2 linked regions of the Lentimicrobium sp. L6 genome follow. The protein of the gene in region 1 binds, or shares a complex with, the protein of each later gene. Links are inferred from orthologs where the notes say so. Each region holds a gene or a part of one and is shown in the gene's direction. Other genes may lie near its edges.

Region 1 (3,209 bases):
AGCTTCAGATTCTCTCCTTTCATATTCCGTATTGGTCCTTTCACGCGCCCCTGCAGACGAAATAGGTTGTTCATCCCACGAGTTTCTGGAGCAAAATATGCAATATCCAACATGTTGATTTGTGAAGGATGAACATTGGCCTCTATAACTACCCCATTGATAAAATCTAGATAAGCTATCCAGCTTGGATAAATAAATTTTAAATCAAGATGCGCATTAGAACGCGGCGTCAGTAGATGAGCATCTTCTATGATGAGATGGGTAGAGCTTACAGTAGCTTGGCCATCCAAGTTAGTGAGCACAACGCCACTTCTATCCTTTGCACTCAAGTGCAAAACATGCCCTATTATACTATCATCAACGATATGGATATCTTCAATTTCTATATTGATTTGAGATATATCGAGGTGCTGATAATCCATATAAGGTAATGTTTTTATAGTATCCTCCTCAACTCTATACACAAAACGAGAATTTTCTATTCTAATATGGTCTAAACCAATTTGAATGGGATTTCGTGCAATTGTGTCTGCTATTTCAATTTTCGAAATCGAATCCTTATCATCTACTTCACTTTGAAAGAGCCTATTAATATTTAATCCATCGTCTTCTTTATATTGAACGAGGTTAACAAATGCGCTATCAATAAAAATATCGTTGATTGGAATTTCTGATAAAAAAGGTCGGAAAATATTATAGTCAAAATAAATCTGCTTGGCAGTAATCATAGGATTGCTTTGATGATCATTAATATAAACATCATTCAAACGTACTTTAAAGAAGGAAGTAATATGTACTTTATCAATCCACACCGAAACACCAAGCTTCTCACTTAAAAAAGAGGAACCTGCATTGGCAATAAAAGATTGCACTCTAGTATTCTGTAGTACAGCCAATAACAGCCCCATACTAAGAATAAATATTAGGATAATCCTAAGTAGTACATATATAATTCTCTTAACCAATGAAAGAATGTATTAATTTTGCCAAAATTTTATAACATGAGTACATACATTTTAGGTATTGAGTCATCTTGTGATGACACATCCGCGAGCGTCATCAAAGACGATGTGATATTGTCCAATATCATTGCCAATCAAGAAGTTCATCACAAATATGGTGGTGTAGTTCCAGAATTAGCTTCACGTTCGCATCAGCAAAATATCATACCTGTGATAGATCATGCACTTAAGGAAGCAAATATAAATAAAAATCAGCTCAGTGCTATCGCTTTTACAAGAGGTCCAGGCCTTTTGGGGAGTTTACTAGTTGGAACCTCTTTTGCCAAGTCTTTTGCCCTTGGATTAGACATCCCATTGATTGAAGTTGACCACTTACAAGCACATATTTTAGCTCATTTTGCTCAAAAACCAGAACTAAGAATTGATGTTCCAGAATTCCCTTTCCTATGTTTAACAGTATCTGGAGGACATACTCAAATAGTTAGAGTGGATGATTATTTCAAAATGACTATTTTAGGACAAACCATTGATGATGCAGCAGGAGAAGCATTTGACAAAACGGCTAAAATTATGAGCTTAGGATATCCTGGAGGACCAGTTATAGATAAATTAGCAAAAATTGGGGATTCAAAAAAGTTTTCTTTTCCTTTTCCACGAATTCCTGAACTAAATTATAGCTTTAGTGGTCTTAAAACTTCAGTTTTATATTTCTTAAGGGATGAATTAAAAAAAGATGATGACTTTATAGAGAAAAACAAAGCTGATATTGCCGCTAGTGTTCAATATAGCATCATTGAGATATTAATGAAAAAACTGGTATTGGCATCAAAGCAAACAGGGATTAAACAGATTGCAGTTGCTGGTGGCGTTAGTGCAAATAGTGGTTTGAGAGCTGCCATTAAAAATGGTGAAGAAAAGTTTGGATGGAAAACATTTATTCCAGCATTTGAATTTACTACTGATAATGCAGCAATGATAGCCATTTCTGGATTATTCAAATTTCAACAAGGAAAATTTACTGATCAGAAGGCAACTCCATATGCTAGATCCAATTTTTAAAGCATAAATCGTTTGCAAAGAATGCTCGAATTGTAATAGACTTTGATAGCGTCAACATCCCACACTCTAACAGAATTACTAAAACCCAAAACAGATGAAGATTTTAATGGTATGCTTAGGAAATATCTGCCGTTCCCCAATGGCAGAAGGTATTATGCGAGATAAGATTAGTGAGTATGATATTGAAGCTCAGGTAGACAGCTGTGGAACGGCAAACTACCATGTTGGCGAATCTCCCGACCATCGTGCTCAAAAAACCTTAAAACAACATCAAAGCGATATTTCTATGCTTCGTGGGCGACAGTTTCAGGTGAACGATTTTGACAAATTCGACCTGATCTTCACTATGGATGAAAGCAATTATACAAATATCAAAGCTTTGGCCAGAAATGAGCAAGACGAAGAGAAAGTGGAAATGATTATGAACATGGCTTATCCTAATGAAAATATTCCAGTTCCGGATCCCTATTATGGAGGTATTAATGGTTTTGAAGAAGTTTACCAGATGTTGACTTTGGCTTGTGATCAAATTGCAATAGGTATTAAAAATTAAAGGTGTGAAATATCACACCTTTAAACACAAACCATAATTAACCAAAAAATATTAATATAAATTAATGCTCAAATATACATTCAAATCCTATATGAGTCAAGGAAAAACATTAAATTTTCTTAATAAATATTTACAAAACTTATAAAATACTAGTGTTTAATAGGTCTACATAAGTATTATTTTTTATCACCCTCTATTTTTGTAATTATTTTAGCCCTAAGTACTTATAAAATATTTTCCTATCTCCATAAAGCTTTAGAAATAATTTAGCTTTGTGATTAGACTTTCGTAATTTTTTTTGAATAAACCAGGAGTTTAGGAAATCTCTGATATAGAAAAAGGCGCAAATGAACCTATTTGCGCCTCAATACAAACCATATTTAACCAAAAAATTTAATATGCAGCAAAATTAGGAAATATGAGCATACAAAAAAACCCTTTTTCCATTTTTTCAACAAAATAGAATCAGTCTAATAAAAATATTTTGCAACCAATTGATATTATAACATTTACAATATTTGCAAACGTTTGTTTTTTTTATTTCTTAAAAATGAAATCCAACCATAATCACATACCTAAATCCTACTCCTGGAGCATCGAAACGCCCACCCTTATTTATAGCATCAATATCTACA
Region 2 (3,330 bases), on another replicon or contig:
GCCCGTTAAGCCTAATCAAATTCTTCTTTGCTTAAAAAAGAACCTCGATAATAGAAAAATTGTTTCGGAGAAAACCACCATGGCTTATCAGCAGCAGTTTCAGGCTTTGAGTATGGAAATAGGTAATCGTTTAAATCATAAGGAGTGGATTGAGATTTACAAGAAATTGGTTCATTGGGAGCTGAGTTTGAGTAAATCGAGAGATAATGGTATGGATGAAGTGCTGAAAATGCAAAAGGACGACGCCAATAATCAGTTCTCAAAATTTGTGATGAGTGAATATGAAGGTTGGTTAAGTGGGAATAGTTCAGACGCACCTGTATTGTCGCATACTTTGATGAAGAAGAAAGTATTACCAGCTGTTAAAGATGATAAACCTACTTTCTTATTTATCATTGATAATTTAAGATATGATCAATGGAAAACCATTCAGCCCTTTTTTGAGGAACTTTTCCGAATTGAAGAAGAGGAACTGTATTATAGTATTCTCCCAAGTACGACTCAATATGCTCGTAATGCTTTGTTCTCTGGGTTATTACCTTCAGAAATAGAAAAGAAATATCCTCAATATTGGTTAGGAGAGCACGATGAGGGATCGAAAAACCAATTCGAATCTCAACTAATGGGCGAGTTGCTGAAGCGTTTTGGTAGACAGGACAAATACTCTTATCACAAAGTTCTCAATATGAGTTTTGGTCGAAAAGTGGTCGATTCACTTCCAAACTTAATGAATAATGACTTGAATGTGATTGTCTATAATTTTGTAGACATGCTTTCACATGCTCGAACCGAAATGGAAATCATCAGAGAACTTGCCGATGATGAAGCAGCTTACCGATCTTTAACGGTGAGTTGGTTTGAACATTCTCCATTATATGATATGTTTAAATACTTATCCAAAAAAGATGTAAATGTGGTCATAACAACAGATCATGGTAGTATTAGGGTTCAGAACCCGGTACAAGTCATTGGAGATAAACTAACCAATACCAATTTGAGATATAAAGTTGGAAAAAGTCTAAATTACAAAGCCAAAGATGTTTATGAAGTTAGAGAACCCAAGGATGTATTTCTCCCAAAGACACATATTAATGATGGATACATTTTTGCAAAGACAAATGATTTCTTTGCGTATCGTAATAATTTCAATCATTATGCTAATTACTATAAGAATACCTTCCAGCATGGTGGTATATCCATGGAGGAGTTATTGATTCCTATTATTCGTTTGCGAAGCAAATAATTGGCACAATAAAATAAAGAAAAGGGAATGAGTTATTCATTTCCTTTTTTTTGTGTCAAAAACTGGATATCCCTTTGCTTTTTTTATTTAATTTGCCCCATGTCAAAATATGAATTCAAAGCTGAAGGTCCTTCGGATCTTTCAAAGATAGCTCAAAGCCTAATAAAATCGCTTGGAGAGCATAAGATAGTTGCTTTTAAAGGCGAAATGGGAGCGGGAAAAACCACATTCATCAAAGCCATTTGTGAGTTCTTACAAGTAGATGGGATCGTTAATAGTCCAACATTTTCTATTATTAATCAATATGATACCTTAAAAGGGGATATTGTTTTTCATTTTGATTTTTATCGTTTGGAAACTTATCAGGAGGCCCTAGATATTGGTATTTACGATTATTTGGAGAGCGGAAATCTATGTTTGATGGAGTGGCCGGAAAAAGTGGAGAAACTTTTACCTGAAGAATGCGTATATTTGAAAATTAAGGAAGATGAGCTAACCGGAGATAGAATAATTAAATGGGAAGTTTAAAAAAAAATAGCTCTCAAAATATCGTATATGGTTTCTGAAGAAGGATTGATAAATATTTCATCGCAATTACTACCCAAAGAAGAGATGCTAGAAGTTGGGCACCAAAAATCAAATATTAGTATTGGCGTGCTTAGCGAAACAGAGGAGGGTGAGAATAGAGTTTGTCTGACACCAGAATCAGTAGGTCTATTGGTGGAACTAGGTCATAAAGTACTGGTTCAATCCAATGCTGGTCTTAAATCAGGCCATTCTAACGTGGATTATTCTGAGCAGGGAGCCGAAATTATAGAAACAACAGAAGAGGTAATGGAGGCTCAAATTCTTCTAAAAGTAAGTCCATTATCCCCAAAAGAGAGAAGCCTGATTCGAAAGAATCAATTATTGGTTACATCCCTTCAATTATTTAATCAGAAAAGAGAGTATTTTGCCGATTTTATTGAGAAAAAAGCTACAGCTATTGCCTTTGAGAGAATAAAAGACAGCACCAAGGCGTATCCTCTCATTCGTTCCATGAGCGAAATTGTAGGAAGTGCTGGAGTTCAAATTGCAGCTCATTATTTATCTCATCCAGATTATGGAAATGGTACTATGCTTGGGGGGGTTCCTGGTTTAAAACCTGCCGAAATCGTTATTATTGGTGCAGGAACTGTTAGTGAATATGCCGCTCGTTCCGCCATTGGAATGGGGGCTCAGGTAAAGATTTTTGATAATTCCATTTATAAACTTCGGAGGATTCAGAACAATCTAAAGCAGAATATATTTACATCAACTATACAGCCTCAGGTTTTAATGAAGGCTTTAAAGGATGCGGATGTAGCCATAGGAGCACTACGTGTAAAAGAGACTGGAAGTCATTATATGGTTCCAAGCTATATGGTAGAGAATATGAGAAAAGGCTCTGTCATAATGGATATTAGTATAGACCAAGGTGGGGCTTTCGAAACTTCTCGTCCAACTTGTCACAAAGATCCCGTTTATCAAAAGTTTGGAGTTACACATTATGGAGTACCAAATATTGCCTCTCGTGTGGCCTATACAGCTTCTAATGCCCTCTCTAACTTTTTTACTCCTTTATTACTAGAAATGGCTGATGCAGGAGGGGTTTCCCAGTATTTAAAGCGAAATGCAGGAATTAGAAATGGTGTTTATGTCTTTAATGGTATTATAACTAATAATAGGGTTGGGAAAAAATTTGGCTTTAATTACCGCGATTTAGATTTATTATTGGCAGTATTACATTAGTAGAAACTATGTCAAATATAAAACAAATAATAAGGATAATACTTTTTATCCAGGCTATTTTTTTAAATGGCTTTGTATTTTCTCAAGAGGAATTAGATAGGCATCCTCAAGATAGTTTAAGAATGATGTTTTATAATGTTGAGAATCTATTCGACCCTTTTGACGATAGTTTAACGAGTGATGAAGAGTTTACAGAGGAAGGGGCGAAGCATTGGTCTTGGTATAAGTATCAAGATAAACTCAGTAATATTTATAAAACAATAGTAGCTGTTGGAAATCCATACCCGCCTGCAATTATCGGCTTATGCGAGATAGAA

The links.
Region 2: the proteins of tsaD (region 1) and tsaE are in contact, whole or in part, in a crystal structure (PDB 6N9A), measured with the Thermotoga maritima proteins. The link is inferred for Lentimicrobium sp. L6 from one-to-one orthologs. Residues at the interface, in WP_004082750.1 of Thermotoga maritima: Cys10, Asp11, Arg49, His50, Leu82, Gly84, Gly135, Gly136, Glu154, Thr155, Leu156, Asp157, Asp158, Ser159, Glu162, Asp165, Lys166, Arg169, Leu170, Tyr175, Lys213, Thr214, Leu217, Tyr218, Gln221, Arg222, Asn324; in WP_004082108.1 of Thermotoga maritima: Leu37, Gly38, Lys46, Lys57, Val59, Lys60, Ser61, Thr63, Phe64, Thr65, Leu66, Met67, Val69, Pro71, Tyr82, Arg83, Leu84, Asp86, Asp88, Phe89, Asp93, Ile128, Asp130, Glu131, Arg134.

What each region holds. Positions count from the first base shown.
Region 1 is NZ_JABKCA010000119.1:1,281-4,489, forward strand. The notes cover bases 142-3,011. They hold tsaD (tRNA (adenosine(37)-N6)-threonylcarbamoyltransferase complex transferase subunit TsaD), read left to right. Parts: upstream 142-1,001; coding sequence 1,002-2,021; downstream 2,022-3,011. Other genes in these bases: HNS38_RS19075 (low molecular weight protein-tyrosine-phosphatase), read left to right, coding at 2,116-2,574. Outside these bases: HNS38_RS19080 (DUF3575 domain-containing protein), read right to left, coding at 3,119-3,209.
Region 2 is NZ_JABKCA010000059.1:7,871-11,200, reverse strand. What follows is about bases 66-3,056. They hold tsaE (tRNA (adenosine(37)-N6)-threonylcarbamoyltransferase complex ATPase subunit type 1 TsaE), read left to right. Parts: upstream 66-1,342; coding sequence 1,343-1,771; downstream 1,772-3,056. Other genes in these bases: HNS38_RS14520 (endonuclease), read left to right, coding at 3,022-3,056; HNS38_RS14525 (alanine dehydrogenase), read left to right, coding at 1,799-3,013; HNS38_RS14535 (bifunctional response regulator/alkaline phosphatase family protein), read left to right, coding at 66-1,243. Outside these bases: more of HNS38_RS14535, read left to right, coding at 1-65; more of HNS38_RS14520, read left to right, coding at 3,057-3,330. UniProt on the Escherichia coli protein: Required for the formation of a threonylcarbamoyl group on adenosine at position 37 (t(6)A37) in tRNAs that read codons beginning with adenine.